Regions from separate parts of the Geobacillus sp. JS12 genome, predicted to be linked through region 1. Evidence: riboswitches for the same ligand, from Rfam matches in the RefSeq annotation. Region 1 holds a riboswitch; each other region holds the start of a gene.

The links. A riboswitch is a leader RNA that binds a small molecule or an ion and turns the genes downstream of it on or off. The one in region 1 is predicted to bind S-adenosylmethionine.
Region 2: linked by a shared signal. The riboswitch ahead of mtnW (2,3-diketo-5-methylthiopentyl-1-phosphate enolase) and the one ahead of A0V43_RS00980 (bifunctional homocysteine S-methyltransferase/methylenetetrahydrofolate reductase) in region 1 are both predicted to bind S-adenosylmethionine.
Region 3: linked by a shared signal. The riboswitch ahead of A0V43_RS03950 (hypothetical protein) and the one ahead of A0V43_RS00980 (bifunctional homocysteine S-methyltransferase/methylenetetrahydrofolate reductase) in region 1 are both predicted to bind S-adenosylmethionine.
Region 4: linked by a shared signal. The riboswitch ahead of mtnK (S-methyl-5-thioribose kinase) and the one ahead of A0V43_RS00980 (bifunctional homocysteine S-methyltransferase/methylenetetrahydrofolate reductase) in region 1 are both predicted to bind S-adenosylmethionine.

Annotation. Positions count from the first base shown of each region.
Region 1 is NZ_CP014749.1:180,668-184,564, reverse strand. Features, by position in the region: gene A0V43_RS00990 (hypothetical protein) at 1-640, opposite strand, end outside; gene A0V43_RS00985 (uberolysin/carnocyclin family circular bacteriocin) at 939-1,169, opposite strand; gene A0V43_RS19625 (hypothetical protein) at 1,233-1,403, opposite strand; SAM riboswitch class I at 1,715-1,817, shown strand; gene A0V43_RS00980 (bifunctional homocysteine S-methyltransferase/methylenetetrahydrofolate reductase) at 1,887-3,734, shown strand; gene metH (methionine synthase) at 3,727-3,897, shown strand, end outside.
Region 2 is NZ_CP014749.1:399,523-403,419, forward strand. Features, by position in the region: gene A0V43_RS02060 (pyridoxal phosphate-dependent aminotransferase) at 39-1,226, shown strand; SAM riboswitch class I at 1,311-1,419, shown strand; gene mtnW (2,3-diketo-5-methylthiopentyl-1-phosphate enolase) at 1,497-2,738, shown strand; gene mtnX (2-hydroxy-3-keto-5-methylthiopentenyl-1-phosphate phosphatase) at 2,735-3,397, shown strand; gene A0V43_RS02075 (methylthioribulose 1-phosphate dehydratase) at 3,394-3,897, shown strand, end outside.
Region 3 is NZ_CP014749.1:778,033-781,929, forward strand. Features, by position in the region: gene opp4A (oligopeptide ABC transporter substrate-binding protein) at 3-1,784, shown strand; SAM riboswitch class I at 1,844-1,948, shown strand; partial or broken gene A0V43_RS03950 (hypothetical protein) at 2,028-2,350, shown strand; gene A0V43_RS03955 (VOC family protein) at 2,366-2,749, shown strand; gene A0V43_RS03960 (PaaI family thioesterase) at 2,850-3,332, shown strand; gene A0V43_RS03965 (hypothetical protein) at 3,367-3,609, shown strand; gene A0V43_RS03970 (PaaI family thioesterase) at 3,593-3,897, opposite strand, start outside.
Region 4 is NZ_CP014749.1:395,462-399,358, reverse strand. Features, by position in the region: gene A0V43_RS02055 (carbon-nitrogen family hydrolase) at 1-711, shown strand, start outside; SAM riboswitch class I at 806-974, shown strand; gene mtnK (S-methyl-5-thioribose kinase) at 1,113-2,303, shown strand; gene mtnA (S-methyl-5-thioribose-1-phosphate isomerase) at 2,373-3,440, shown strand; partial or broken gene A0V43_RS02040 (sugar ABC transporter substrate-binding protein) at 3,427-3,897, shown strand, end outside.

The DNA.
Region 1 (3,897 bases):
TCGTGCTGCGAATTTTTAACGACTCTATGACACGCTGATGCCATGAATATAGCATGTACGCTGCCTTGTCAGAATGAGACGCACGAGTGAAAGAAAAACAAATCAAAGCCAACAGAGCGAATCCAGCACCGATGAATGATAAAGCTGTACTTGAAAATGACCACCCTTCCCCCCAACTTGTCATGCGTTCATAAAACAGCTGTTGCCAATGAGCAACATAACCATCCATATACACAAGATAAGAGAGCGACAACCCATACATTCGAACCGCTTGGCGGGACAATTGCAGCAACGGCATAATCGCCGCAAGCACGACATAACCAATCGCGAATGATGCCATTCGAAAGAAAAAGGCAGAAAATGCGCCCATCGCTCTAAAAGTTGAGCCACGCACTATATGCGATGTCACATAAAGAAGCAACAACATCGTATGTCCAAACCATACTAATGATGCGCCTGTGATCCCGAACATCACCATCAACCCAATTGAAGGAGGCAACCAAATCGGCAATAGCCGCAAAAGCGACACAGCATAGTGGATTTTGAGCAATCGCCGCCATACCTCGTCATCCCGCACCCCAGACAGACGCACATAATGATAATGGTATTGACGTTGCAATGCCTCTTTGGACTCAAGCAAAACTCCTATTAAAGGACTGACAGACATAAAAAAGAGAAACGCCATAATCGCAGAAGGACGAAACATGATAAATGATCGAGTGCAAATGATCACAACCAATATCCCCGAAACAAGCCATTTCGCCGCTTCCACCAAGAACATGGTCATCTTTGGAGAAAAAGGCGATTTTTTCTGCAATGGGGCCAAACTACTTCGTTGTCGTTGTTGATATAACAGCCATACGAGTTTCACTTCTCTTCCCCCACATTGATTTACTCATTAGGAACGGCAGGGAGTTTTTCCCCTGCCGTTTTGCCTTTTACCATGCAATCGCTGCCGCTTTTCCTCGTTCCGCCACTATTTTTTTCACCGTCGCGACAAAAGTTGACCACCCAATTTCCAAAATGGCGTCGACTCCACCTGATAAAATAGCGGTGATCCCAAGAATAATAGAAATAAGAGTGGAGCCGGTCAACACAATCGAAACAACCGTCGTCGCGATTGACTGCGACACGCCGAGCGTCCCGGCAACAAGCGCCAGCAAACTCATAACCTATCACTTTCTTCCAGTAAATGATAATCGATCAAAACTTTTTTCAAAAACATTCTGTGTCTATCTCATCCTTCGCACTAAACGAGAATAAACCCCGCCGTAAAGCAGCACCAATACAATAAATCCTATTTTGATGGGCATGCTGGCCGCTTTTAGGCGAAAAGCAACTCCAATCAACACAACAAGCGGCAGGCTAATCAGAATAAAATACGGCCACGACCATTGTTTCACCCACTTCACTCCTGTCTGCGATGCGGTTTCTAGTAAATTCCTTGTTAATATCATCCATTTTAATCATACACCTTGACTCTAAAAAAAAAAAGAGAAATCGTTCGACAATTTTACCTTTTTTTACACATTTCGACATATTTCGTGCTATTGAAATGAAACAGAGATGCTTTTAAGAGCTTGGTACAAGGTAAGCGTTGATCCAAGAAATTCTTTTTTGAAATTTCCTTGCTTCACCGTATTGAATAATTTCGAAAAATACATTAAATTATATAGTAATCATCAAAACGTCACCGCACAATTGCATACGGACATTCTTATCAAGAGAGGGGGAGGGACTGGCCCGGTGAACCCTCAGCAACCTGGCCCGCGGCCAAGGTGCTAAATCCAGACAGGCGGATGCCTGGAAGATAAGAAGAAGCGAACGAAAAGTCTTCTTCTTAGAAGACTTTTTTCTTTTACTTTAAGGAAACGGGGGAATCAAATGTGGGGCTGCTCGATGAGTTGAAACAACGCATTCTCATCGCTGACGGAGCGATGGGGACGCTTTTATATTCGCACGGCATTGACCGTTGTTTTGAAGAATTGAATCTATCGAATCCGGACGAAATCGTCCATATTCATGAAGCGTATATCGCCGCGGGCGCCGACGTCATTCAGACGAATACATACGGCGCCAACTATGTGAAACTCGCGCGCTACGGCCTTGAAGATGAGGTGCCGTCCATCAACCGCGCCGCTGTAAGGCTGGCGAAACAAGCGGCGAACGGGCGGGCGTACGTGCTCGGGACGATCGGGGGGCTGCGCACGTTAAACAAAAGCGTCGTCACGCTCGAAGAAGTGAAACGGACGTTTCGCGAGCAGCTGTTTGTCCTGCTGGCTGAAGGGGTTGATGGCGTGTTGCTCGAGACGTATTACGATTTGGAAGAGTTGGAGACGGTGCTTGCCATCGCCCGCAAAGAAACGGATTTGCCGATCATCGCCCATGTGTCGCTCCATGAAGTCGGCGTCTTGCAAGATGGCACGCCGCTCGCGGACGCCCTTATCCGCCTGGAGGCGCTCGGGGCCGATGTCGTCGGACTGAACTGTCGTCTCGGTCCATATCATATGCTTCGGTCGCTCGAGGAAGTGCCGCTGCCAAATCGAGCGTTTTTGTCGGCGTATCCGAACGCCAGCCTCCCGGATTACCGCGATGGCCGGCTTGTCTATGAGACGAACGCTGAATATTTCGAGGAAACAGCCAAAGCGTTCCGCGACCAAGGGGTGCGCTTGATCGGCGGGTGCTGCGGCACGACGCCGAAGCATATCGCAGCGATGGCAAAAGCGCTCTCCGACCGAACGCCGGTGACGGAAAAAACGGTGAAGAGGCGCACGGCATCTGTATCGGTGCAAGCCGAGCGGCCCGCGCCGACTCCGCTTCCCGAGCTTGCCCGCACGCGCCGCTCGGTCATTGTGGAGCTGGATCCGCCGAAAAAATTGGGGATTGACAAGTTTCTTGCTGGGGCGAAAGCGCTCCATGACGCCGGCATCGATGCGCTGACGTTGGCCGACAACTCGCTCGCCACGCCGCGCATCAGCAACGCCGCTGTCGCCACGATCATCAAGGAGCAGCTCGGCATCCGCCCGCTTGTGCATATTACATGCCGCGATCGCAATTTGATCGGCTTGCAGTCGCATTTGATGGGCTTGCATACGCTCGGCATCACCGATGTGCTCGCCATTACCGGCGACCCGTCGAAAATCGGCGACTTCCCAGGAGCAACGTCGGTGTATGATTTATCATCGTTCGATTTGATCCGCTTGATCCGCCAGTTTAACGAAGGGCTGTCGTACTCGGGCAAACCGCTTGGGCAAAAAACGAACTTCTCGATCGGCGCTGCGTTCAACCCGAACGTCCGCCATTTGGATAAAGCAGTTGAGCGAATGGAGAAAAAAATTCAATGCGGCGCCCACTATTTCTTGACCCAGCCGATTTACTCGGAAGAGAAAATCGTTGAAGTGCACGAAGCGACCAAGCATCTTGACACACCGATTTACATCGGCATTATGCCGCTTGTGAGCGCGCGCAACGCCGACTTTTTGCATCATGAAGTGCCGGGCATTACGCTCTCTGACGAGATTCGCGCCCGCATGGCCGCCTGCAGCGGTGACCCGGTGCAAGCAGCCAAGGAAGGCATCGCTATCGCCAAATCGCTCATTGACGCGGCATTCGATTTGTTTAACGGCATTTATTTGATCACGCCGTTCTTGCGCTATGACATGACGGTCGAGCTCGTCCGCTACATTCACGAAAAAGAAGCGGCCGCCAAAGAAAGGAAGGTTGTTCATGGCTAACATCACCTTAGAACAGCAGCTGCAGCGAAAAATTCTCGTCATTGACGGCGCGATGGGGACGATGATCCAAAGCGCCAACCTATCAGCCGCCGATTTTGGCGGCGAGGCGTATGAAGGGTGCAACGAATATTTGACCCTCACCGCCCCGCCTGTCATCCGCCGC
Region 2 (3,897 bases), 220 kb from region 1:
CACTAGAATTTCAAGAATTTTTTAAGAAGGTGTGGGCGATGACGATGGAAATTCCTTTTTCCGAGTTGCTTGAGCAGCTGCCAAAGCAATTTTTCGCCTCGCTTGTCGCAAAAGTCGGGGAGAAAATCAAGGCCGGATGCGACGTGATCAATTTAGGGCAAGGCAACCCGGATCAGCCGACGCCAAAGCATATCGTTGAGGCGATGCAACGGGCGGCGGCCAATCCGAAATACCATAAATATTCGCCGTTTCAAGGCTACTTCTTTTTGAAAGAAGCCATCGCCGCGTTTTACGCGCGCGAGTACGGGGTGACGATCGACCCGGCCCGCGAGGTCGCCATTTTGTTCGGCGGCAAAGCCGGGCTTGTCGAGTTGCCGCTTTGCCTCGTCAACCCGGGCGATGTAGTGCTTGTCCCGGACCCGGGCTACCCGGACTATTGGTCGGGAATCGCGCTCGCCCGCGCACGGATGGAGATGATGCCGCTTGTTGCGGAAAACGGTTTTTTGCCGGACTATGAAGCCATTCCGGCGGCAGTGGCCGACCGGGCGAAACTGATGTTTTTAAACTATCCGAACAACCCGACCGGCGCAACGGCGACAAAGGAATTTTTCGCGGAGACGGTGGCGTTTGCCGCCAAGCACGGCATTGCCGTCGTGCACGATTTCGCTTATGGGGCGATCGGCTTTGACGGCCGGAAACCGGTCAGCTTCCTGGAAGTCGATGGGGCGAAAGACGTCGGCGTCGAAATTTATACGTTTTCGAAAACATACAATATGGCCGGCTGGCGTGTGGCGTTTGCCGTCGGCAACGAGCGGATCATTCGGGCGCTTGAGCTTTTGCAGGATCATTTGTATGTCAGCTTGTTCGGCGCCATCCAGGAAGCGGCCGCCGCGGCGCTCCTTGGTCCGCAAGACTGCGTCGCGGAGCTCGTTGCCTTGTACGAGGCGCGCCGCAATACGTTTATTCATGCTTTGCGCGACATCGGCTGGGAGGTGCAGGCGCCATCCGGGTCGTTTTTCGCCTGGCTTCCGCTGCCAAAAGGCATATCATCCGCTGAGTTTGCCGACATGCTGCTTGAGCGGGCGCATGTCGCCGTCGCCCCAGGCATCGGGTTCGGCGAGCACGGCGAAGGGTATGTGCGCGTCGGCCTCTTGACCGATGAAGCGCGGCTTCGCGAAGCAGCGGAGCGGATCGGCCGCCTTGGATTGTTTGAAAAAAATTTTTGAAAAATGATTGACAACGCCAATCGGTGATGGCATAATTCAAAGTAAATTTGCCAATTGCTTGACAAGTGCATAAACGAGCAGGCTTTCTTATCAAGAGCAGGCGGAGGGACGAGCCCAATGAAGCCCGGCAACCGGCTTGGCGCGCGCCAAGCACGGTGCTAATTCTTGCAGCGGAAACGCTGAGAGATAAGAAGAGCGCCATGACTGAATGACGCCTCTTCTTAGGAAGGGGCTTTTTTATTTCGCCATATATTGAAAGAGGGATGGGCGATGAGTGCAGTCATTGCGACGTATTTGCTTCATGACGAGAAAGACATTCGCAAAAAGGCCGAAGGGATCGCGCTCGGCTTGACGGTTGGCACATGGACGGACTTGCCGGCATTAGAGCAAGACCAGCTCCGCAAACATAAAGGGGAAGTCGTTGCGATCGAAGAGCTTGGCGAAAGCGAGCGGGTAAACGCGTACTTCGGCAAGCGGCTGAAGCGGGCGATCGTCAAAATCGCCTACCCGACAGTCAACTTCAGCGCCGATCTGCCGGCCTTGTTGGTGACGACATTTGGCAAGCTGTCGCTCGACGGTGAAGTGCGGCTGCTTGATTTAGAGTTTCCGGATGAATGGAAGCGGCAGTTTCCCGGGCCGCGCTTTGGCATCGCCGGCATTCGCGAAAAGGTCGGAGTGTACGACCGCCCGTTGTTGATGAGCATTTTCAAAGGCATCGTCGGCCGCGATTTGGCGTATTTGACATCAGAGTTGAAAAAGCAAGCGCTTGGCGGCGTTGACTTGGTGAAAGATGACGAAATTTTGTTTGACAGCGAACTTCTTCCGTTTGAAAAGCGGATCACCGAGGGCAAGACGGCGCTTCAGGAAGTGTACGAACAAACGGGCAAGCGGACGTTGTATGCCGTCAACTTGACCGGCAAAACGTTTGCGTTAAAGGACAAAGCGAAACGAGCCGCCGAGCTTGGCGCTGATGTGCTGTTGTTTAACGTCTTCGCTTATGGGCTTGATGTGCTGCAAGCGTTGCGTGAAGACGAGGAGATTGCGGTGCCGATTATGGCTCACCCGGCGTTCAGCGGCGCCGTTACGCCGTCGGAGTTTTATGGGGTGGCTCCTTCGCTTTGGCTTGGAAAGCTTTTGCGGCTCGCCGGCGCCGACTTTGTCCTGTTCCCGTCGCCGTATGGCAGCGTCGCCTTGGAGCGTGAGCAGGCGCTTGGCATCGCAAGGGCGCTCACCGACGACCAAGAGCCGTTCGCTCGGGCATTTCCGGTTCCGTCGGCCGGCATTCACCCGGGCTTGGTGCCGCTCCTTGTCCGCGATTTCGGCCTTGACAGCGTCGTCAACGCCGGCGGCGGCATTCACGGCCACCCGGACGGGGCGATCGGCGGCGGACGGGCGTTTCGCGCTGCCATCGACGCGGCGCTGGCCGGCCGTCCACTGCGTGCGGCGGCAGCAGAAAACGAAGCGCTGCAAAAGGCGATCGACCGCTGGGGCGCTATTGAGGTGGAAGCATGACGAAACAACTCGTTCTTTTTTGCGATTTTGACGGCACGATCACGGAAAACGACAACATCATCGCGATTATGAAACAGTTCGCCCCGCCGGAGTGGGAGGCGCTAAAGGACGACATTCTCGCCCAGCGCATCTCCGTTCAGGAAGGCGTCGGAAAAATGTTTTCGCTTCTTCCGTCAGCGCTGAAAGGGGAGATTGTTGACTTTTTGCTTAGCACCGCCCGCTTGCGCGAAGGTTTCCGCGAGTTTGTCGCGTGGACAAAAGAGCAAAGCATCCCGCTCTATATCGTGAGCGGCGGCATCGACTTTTTCGTCTATCCGCTGCTTGAAGGGCTCATTGAACCGGAGCGGATTTTTTGCAACGGCTCCGATTTCAGCGGTGAGACGATCCGCATCACATGGCCGCATGCATGTGACAGCCGGTGCCAAAACGGCTGCGGCTGCTGCAAGCCGTCGCTATTGCGCAGGCTTGCCCGCCCGGACGGGTATCACGTCGTCATCGGCGATTCGATCACCGACTTGGCGGTGGCCAGGCAAGCCGACTATGTGCTGGCGCGCGATTTTCTGCTTGAAAAATGTCAAGAGCTTGACCTGCCGCACGCGCCATTTGCGACGTTTTTTGACGTGATGGATGCGTTGCAGCGAATGGAGGTGATCGTATGAGCATCGTCGTGAAAAAGTGGAACGAGCTTGCGGAAGTGAAAGCCGAGCTCGCCGCCCGCGATTGGTTTTTCGCAACAAGCGGCAATTTGTCGATCAAAGTGACGGACGACCCGTTGACGTTTTTGGTGACAGCGAGCGGCAAGGATAAGCGGAAGCAAACGGATGAGGACTTCTTGCTCGTTGACGCTGCCGGCCGACCAGCGGAGAAAACACATTTAAAGCCATCAGCGGAGACGCTGCTGCATGTGGAAATTTACAACCGCACAAACGCCGGTTGCGTCTTGCACGTTCATACCGTGGACAACAATTTGATTTCTGAACTGTATGCGTCAAACGGGGAAGCAGTCTTTTCCGGCCAGGAAATCATCAAGGCGTTTGGCATTTGGGAAGAAAACGCCGCAGTGCGCATCCCGATCATTAACAATGACGCCGACATCCCGATGCTGGCTCGGGAGTTTGCGAACCATGTTCATGGCGATGCCGGCGCCGTGTTGATCCAC
Region 3 (3,897 bases), 600 kb from region 1:
CAGTGAAGCGAAAGTGGATGGCGGCGCTCGCCGCGCTCCTGCTCGTGCTGGCTGGGTGCACGGGCAAGTCGGAAACGACCGGCGGAAACAGCAATAAGGAAAAACCAGCGGCGCAAAAAGAAGACATCAGCAAATTCCCGATGACGGTGAAAAACGACGGGAAAATCATCGACGGCGGTGTGTTAAAATACGGCCTTGTGTCCGACACGCCGTTTGAAGGGACGCTCAGCTACGCATTCTACACAGGAGCGCCAGACGCCGAAATTTTGCAGTTTTTTGATGAGTCACTGTTCCGTACGAACGGCGACTACGAAATTACAAACGATGGCGCCGCAACGTATGAACTGTCCGACGACAAAAAGACGATGACGATTCGCATCAAGGACAACGTCAACTGGCATGACGGCCAGCCAGTGACGGCCGAAGACTTGGAGTACGCATACTTGGTTATCGGGAATAAGGATTACACAGGCGTCCGCTACGGTGATGCGCTCATCCAAGACATCGTAGGGATGGATGAGTACCATAGCGGCAAAGCCGATAAGATTGCTGGCATTAAAGTGATCGACAAAAAGACGTTGACGATCACATGGAAGCATGCAAATCCGTCTGTGTTAACCGGCATTTGGGCGTACCCGCTGCCGAAGCATTATTTGAAAGACGTGCCGATCAAACAGTTGGCGCAGTCGGATAAAATTCGGAAAAATCCAATCGGGTTCGGGCCGTTTAAAGTGAAGAAAATCGTTCCGGGCGAATCGGTCGAATTCGTCCGCAACGACGATTATTGGGCGGGCAAACCGAACTTGGACGGCGTCATTTTGAAAGTCGTCAGCCCGCAAGTGGTGTTGCAAGCGTTGAAAAAAGGGGACATCGATGTCGCCGAATTTCCAACCGACCAATACGTGAATGCAAAAGGAACGAAAAACCTGCAATTCATCGGCAGGATCGACTTGGCCTACAACTATATCGGCTTTAAACTCGGCCATTGGGATGCGAAAAAGCAAGAAAATGTGATGGACAATCCGAAATTCCAGAACAAAAAGCTGCGCCAAGCCATGGCGTACGCCATCAACAACCAAGAAGTGGCCGATCGCTTGTACCACGGCTTGCGCTTCCCGGCGACCACGCTGATCCCGCCGTCGTTCCCGGGATACCATGACAGCTCGATCAAAGGGTACACGTATAATCCGGAAAAAGCAAAACAGCTGCTTGATGAGGCCGGCTATAAAGATGTGGACGGCGACGGCTTGCGCGAAGATCCGAACGGCAAAAAGTTTACGATCAACTTTTTGGCGATGAGCGGCGGCGATATTGCCGAGCCGTTGGCGAAGTTTTACATGCAATGCTGGAAAGACGTTGGCTTGGATGTCCAATTGGTGGACGGCCGTCTGGCGGAGTTCAACTCGTTCTATGACATGGTTGAAAAAGATGACCCGAAAGTGGACGTTTACGCTGCCGCTTGGGCAACGGGAACGGACGTCGACCCGTATGGTCTGTACGGCCGCAACGTCATGTTCAACTACTCGCGTTGGGTGAACGAGAAAAATGATGAGCTGCTGGAAAAAGGCCATTCCGAGCAGGCGTTTGACAAGGAGTATCGCCGGAAAATTTACAGTGAGTGGCAAAAGCTGATGAACGAAGAAGTGCCGGTCATCCCGACATTGTATCGTTCGGCCATCTACGCAGTCAACAACCGCGTCGCCAACTTTACGGTTGACCCGAGCTCGAAGCTGACGTGGAAAGATGTCGGCGTCACGGCCGAGCAGCCGGAAGTGGCGGAATAAACAAAAAGCGATTGCCGCTATGGATTTGATATGGTAACATAAAAGACAAATGATCATACGTCTTATCAAGAGTGGGCGAGAGAACGGGCTTGATGACCCCACAGCAACCTGCCGCCGGCAAGGTGCTAACACCCGCAAAGCGGTCTCGCTTTGGATGATAAGAACGGCTGCCCCCTTTCGCATCATTCCGAGGCGAAAGGGGTTTTTGTCGATAGGGGTGAAGGGGAAATAGTGAAGAGGGACATGTCGATCCGAGCTTGCATGGCCGCTCATCTTCCTGTTGCAGCGTTCGCCGTTCATGTCATGCGCTGCGTGCAGGCGGAGCTGATTCGGTTTGACCCTGAAGCGGCGGTTTATGTCGACCGCGGGGGCGGATATACCCACTTGTATGGGAAAGCGCAAGGGACAACCTTTTCAGTGTTGTTGACCGACAGCGAGGCGGACGAATGGAAGGCGGACGGACCGTACGCCCTTGATCGCTACATATGGACAGAGCTTGGAAAAAAAGGGTTTTTCCAATGCGGATGACGCCGTATTTACAAGCTGTATGGTTAATGGAGTCATAGAAAGGAAGAGGACGAATGGCAGTCAAAAAATTTGAGCATGTCGGCATTCAAGTGAAAGACATCGAGACATCGAAAGCGTTTTATCAAAACGTCGTCGGCCTGGAGCTGCTCGACGAAATGATTCATACGAACGGAACGATGAAATTGGCGTTTTTAGGGATTGACGGCTCGATCGTCGTCGAGCTGATCGAAGGATACAACCCGGATTTGCCGACGGAAGGAAAAGTGCACCACGTGGCGTTTACGATCGAAGGCATCGAGCAGGAAAAAGAACGGCTTCAGTCGCTCGGCGTCCCGCTAGTGTGGGATGAAATTACAACGCTCCCAAACGGGGCGAAATACTTATTTTTCCTTGGTCCGGACGGCGAATGGATCGAGTTTTACGAGCCGGCGCAATGAACGAAGGGGAAGGTGGCCATACCGATGGCCGCCTTTTGCCGTGCAAGAAGGAAAATAGGGAGTGCACCGCGTATAGGTAAAGGGGAGAGGAGGAGAACAGATGGAGCCGCAAGTCATTCGCGCCATTCAAGACGACTACCCGGATGAATTCGCCTGGTGCTACGGCTGCGGACGGTTGAATGAGCAAGGCCATCATTTCCGCACCGGCTGGGACGGAGACAAAACGGTGACCGTCTATACGCCGCGCCCGGAACATACGGCGATCCCCGGGTTTGTGTACGGCGGGCTGATCGCCTCGCTCATCGACTGCCATGGCACCGGGTCGGCGGCGCTCGCCTTGCATCGGAAAAACGGCCATGAGCCGGGAAGCGGGGAAACGCCGCCGCGCTTTGTCACCGCGTCGCTTCATGTCGACTTTGTCAAGCCGACGCCGCATGGCGTGCCGCTTGTCGCCGTCGGAACGGTGACGGAGATTCACCCGAAAAAATGGCAAGTGGACACCGAGGTGTTCGCCAACGGCGAACTGTGCGCCCGCGGTCAAGTCGTCGCGGTCGTCATGCCGAAAACGTTTGTCCAGGGATGACAAGCAAACGAAAAGCGCCGGAGGGCGGCTGTTTTTGACAGCGCTTTCTCCGGCGCTTCGCTCGTTGTGCTCGATCCCGCTTGGGAAAAAGCGGACATCTTCACAAGTGACATGTTCATCCTTGGATGGCGGGGCGAAACAGGTTGCCGATCGAACGCTTCTAGGCATGGCTGCTGCCAACAGCCCGATTCAGTTGGACCGGTTTGGCGTCTGCCTCGGCGCCAGCGTTGCACTTCCCTTCCATAAACGAAAGCGCTTTTTTAAGGTTTATCCATAATCAGCACCGAGGAGGTCGCGCTCGCCACTTCTTTGCCGTTTTGCCGGACGACGGCGGTTACATAGGCGACGGTTTTTCCGAACCTTTCCACCCGCGCTTCCACTTCAGCTTCCCCTGCCGCCGCGGGGCGGTGAAACGTCGTCTGCAAGTTGATGGACGCGTGCAGCTGGTCATCGCGAAGCAAGGTGGTCACCGCATACGCCATGAGAATATCCGCCGCCGCTCCGACGAACCCGCCCATGATCACCCCGTTGCCGTTGAGGAGCGATTCATGGATCGTCCATACCC
Region 4 (3,897 bases), 210 kb from region 1:
GCGAATATCATCGTGCTGCCGGAATTATGGACGACCGGCTACGATTTGACGCGCCTAGATGAGATTGCCGACGAAGGCGCCGAACGGGCCAAAGCGTTCGCCTCCCGCCTAGCGCAAGCACACAGCATCCATCTCGTCGCCGGCTCGGTCGCTAAAAAAACAACAACCGGCGTGACGAACACGATGATCGTGGCCGACCGGAACGGTCAAGTCGTCGGCGAATATAGCAAACTCCATCTGTTCCAATTGATGGATGAACATTTGTATTTGCAGCCGGGAAGCAGCTTAGGCTTGTTTTCGCTCGACGGGCTTTCATGCGCCGGGGTCATTTGCTATGACATCCGCTTTCCGGAGTGGATTCGCGCCCATGCTTTGGCTGGGGCGGAAGTGCTGTTTGTCGTCGCCGAATGGCCGCTTCCCCGCCTGCACCATTGGCGGACGCTCTTGATGGCGCGGGCGATTGAAAACCAATGCTACGTCGTCGCCTGCAACCGGGCTGGCCGCGACCCGAACAACGTCTTTGCCGGCCATTCGCTCGTCATCGACCCATGGGGCGAAGTGATCGCCGAGGCGGACGAGAAGCCGGGCATTCTCTCGGCCGACATCGATCCCTCACTCGTTGCGGACGTCCGCGCGCGCATCCCGGTGTTTGCCGACCGCCGGCCGCACGATTATGAAGAGGCGGCAAAAAAATTTTTCAAAACGTATTGACAATCCGCCAGCCCAACCTGTATCATTCGAATCAAGCAGCCAAACGATTATTAACATCGCGAAAATTGCAAAAACGAAATACGTTTGATCGGTACTCTTATCAAGAGTTGGCTGAGGGAATTGGCCCAATGAAGCCCAGCAACCGACCGTAATGCTATCGTGAGATAGGGCGCACGCCAAGGGCGGCGCCGGAAGCGTCATGCTTCCGCAGGGCACGGTGCTAAGTCCAACAGAAAGACCGATGTCTTTCTGAAAGATAAGAGGCGCGAAGAACGAATGAATCTTCAAGCCTCTTTCCGTATGCGAAAGAGGCTTTTTCATTTGCCGGAAACGCCGAGTTTTAGCGCGCGTCAGAACCGGCATTTGAAAACGAGCGAAATGAAAAAAGGGGGAACAAGGCAATGACCACTGTTCAAACATCGGTTTACGAACCGCTGACCGAACCGAAGGCGGTATCTCTCGCTGTCCGCCTCGGCTTATTCCGCGACGGGGCGCCGCTTTTGTGCCGCGAGATCGGCGACGGCAACTTGAACTTAGTGTTTCATATCGTCGACCAAGAAACAAAGCAAGGCGTAATCATCAAACAAGCGTTGCCGTACGCCAAAGTGGTCGGCGAAAGCTGGCCGCTTACGTTAAAGCGCGCCATCATCGAAAGCAACGCGCTGCGCACGTTTGCGAGCTATGTGCCGCAATACGTGCCGAAAGTCTACTATTCTGACGAATCGCTCGCCATTACGGTGATGGAAGACTTATCCCGTTTGCAAATCGCCCGCAAAGGGTTGATCGAAGGAAAAACGTATCCGCTTTTGTCCCAGCATATCGGCGAGTTTGTCGCCAAGACGGCGTTTTATACGTCTGATTTCGGCATGAACCAGCAAGAGAAAAAGAAATTGGCGCAAAGCTTCGTCAATCCGGAACTGTGCAAAATCACGGAAGACCTCGTCTTCACCGACCCGTTTTTTGACCACGAAACGAACAACTTTGAAGACGAATTGCGCCCAGACGTTGAAGCGCTTTGGCGCGATGACCGCTTGCACCTAGAAGCAGCAAAGCTGAAGCGCAAGTTTTTAACCGAAGCCGATGTGCTCTTGCATGGCGATTTGCATACCGGCAGCATTTTCGTAAGCGCCGACGAAACGAAAGTGATCGACCCGGAATTCGCCTTTTACGGTCCGATCGGGTTTGACCTTGGCCAATTTTTCGCCAATTTGCTGTTAAATGCGTTGTCCCGCCCTGAATTAGAGCGCCAACCGCTCTTTGACCACATCGACCGGACATGGGACGTCTTTGCGTCCGTGTTCTCAACCCTTTGGCGCACCGAGAGCGTGGAAACGTACGCCGCGACGCCGGGCTTGCTCGAGGACGTGCTCCGGCACGCGTTCATCGATGCTGTCGGCTTTGCCGGCTGCGAAGTCATCCGCCGGACGATCGGCCTCGCCCATGTGGCGGACCTTGACGGCATCGAGCACAAAGATGAACGGCTTGTTGCCAAACGGCATGCGCTCCGCCTCGGCCGCCGCTTGATCGTAGAGCGGGCTGAATTGACGGGAACAGACGGCTTCCGCCGGCTGCTCGCCGAAACCAAGCAATAATGCCATTCGATCCGGCCCGCCGGCAACGGGCCGGACAAACGAACAACGCCAAAAGAAAGGAAGACAGCAATGAGCACATTTGCCATCCCGCGCTCAGTCGAATGGCGCGAGACGCATGTGACGATTTTAAACCAGCAAAAGCTGCCATCCATCATCGAATATATCGACTTGCACACTTTGGAAGACGTCTATGAGGCCATTGCCACGCTGAAAGTGCGCGGAGCGCCGGCGATCGGCATCACCGCCGCCTATGGCCTGGCGCTTGCCGCGCTCGGCTATGACACCGAATCGCTCGATGAATTCCGCCGCTGCTTGAAACGAGATCGTGACTACCTAGCCAGTGCCCGGCCGACCGCCGTCAACTTGTTTTGGGCGCTCGATCGGCTTGTCACCGCTGCGGCCGACGCCCTTTCCGTCAACGAGGCAAAAACGGCGCTCATCCATGAGGCGATCCGCATTCAAGTGGAAGATGAGGATGTGTGCCGCCGCATCGGCGAATACGCGTTGTCGCTCTTTCGTCCGGGCGATCGGGTGATGACGATCTGCAACGCCGGCTCGATCGCCACCGCCCGCTACGGAACGGCGCTCGCCCCGTTTTATTTGGCGAAAGAAAAAGGAATCGAGCTATCCGTTTACGCCCTTGAGACACGTCCCGTTTTGCAAGGGGCGCGCCTGACCGCCTGGGAGCTGATGCAAGCAGGCGTCGACGTCACGCTTATTACGGACAACATGGCAGCGCAAACGATCAAAGCGAAAGGGATTCGCGCCATTATCGTCGGAGCCGACCGGATCGCACAAAACGGCGATACAGCGAACAAAATCGGCACGTTCGGCCTGGCCTTGCTCGCGAAGTCGTTTGACATTCCGTTTTACGTCGCCGCGCCGCTGTCCACGATCGATTTGACGACGAAAACAGGTGCGGACATCCCGATCGAAGAGCGCCATCCGGATGAAGTGACCCACATTGCCGGCGTGCGCATCGCCCCGGAAGGCGTCAACGTATACAATCCGGCGTTTGACGTAACGCCAAACGAACTCATTACCGCCATCATTACCGAAAAAGGCATCATTCGCGGCAATTACAACGCAACGCTGCCATCATTATTCACAAAGGAGGAGCAACATGAAACGATTTAAGGCCTTATCTTCCCTTTTTCTTCTTTTCTTTGCCGTGTTCTCCATCTTGGCTGGCTGCACACACGAGCAAGATGCCGTGAGCTCCAAGCCAGCCAACGGAGCCAAGACCACGAACAACAAAACGGAAACGACATCCAGCCACTCGACGGCAACAAGCGACGAGCAAGCGGCCATTCCCGAAAAGTTGAAAAAGCCGGTGAAAATCGCCGCCATTATGCAACTGTCCATCGGCACGTTCTCATCGCAATACATCGCCGGCGTCAAAGAACAAGTGCAAAAATTCGGCGGCGAGGTGCAAATTTACAACGCCGACAACGATTTAACCAAAATGGCATCGTACGTTGAGACGGCCATTACACAAAATGTGGACGCCATTTTGCTTGATCACGGCCGCGCCGATGCGCTCGAAGGCCCGGTGAAAAAAGCCGTCGCCAAAGGCATTCCCGTTGTGGCGTTT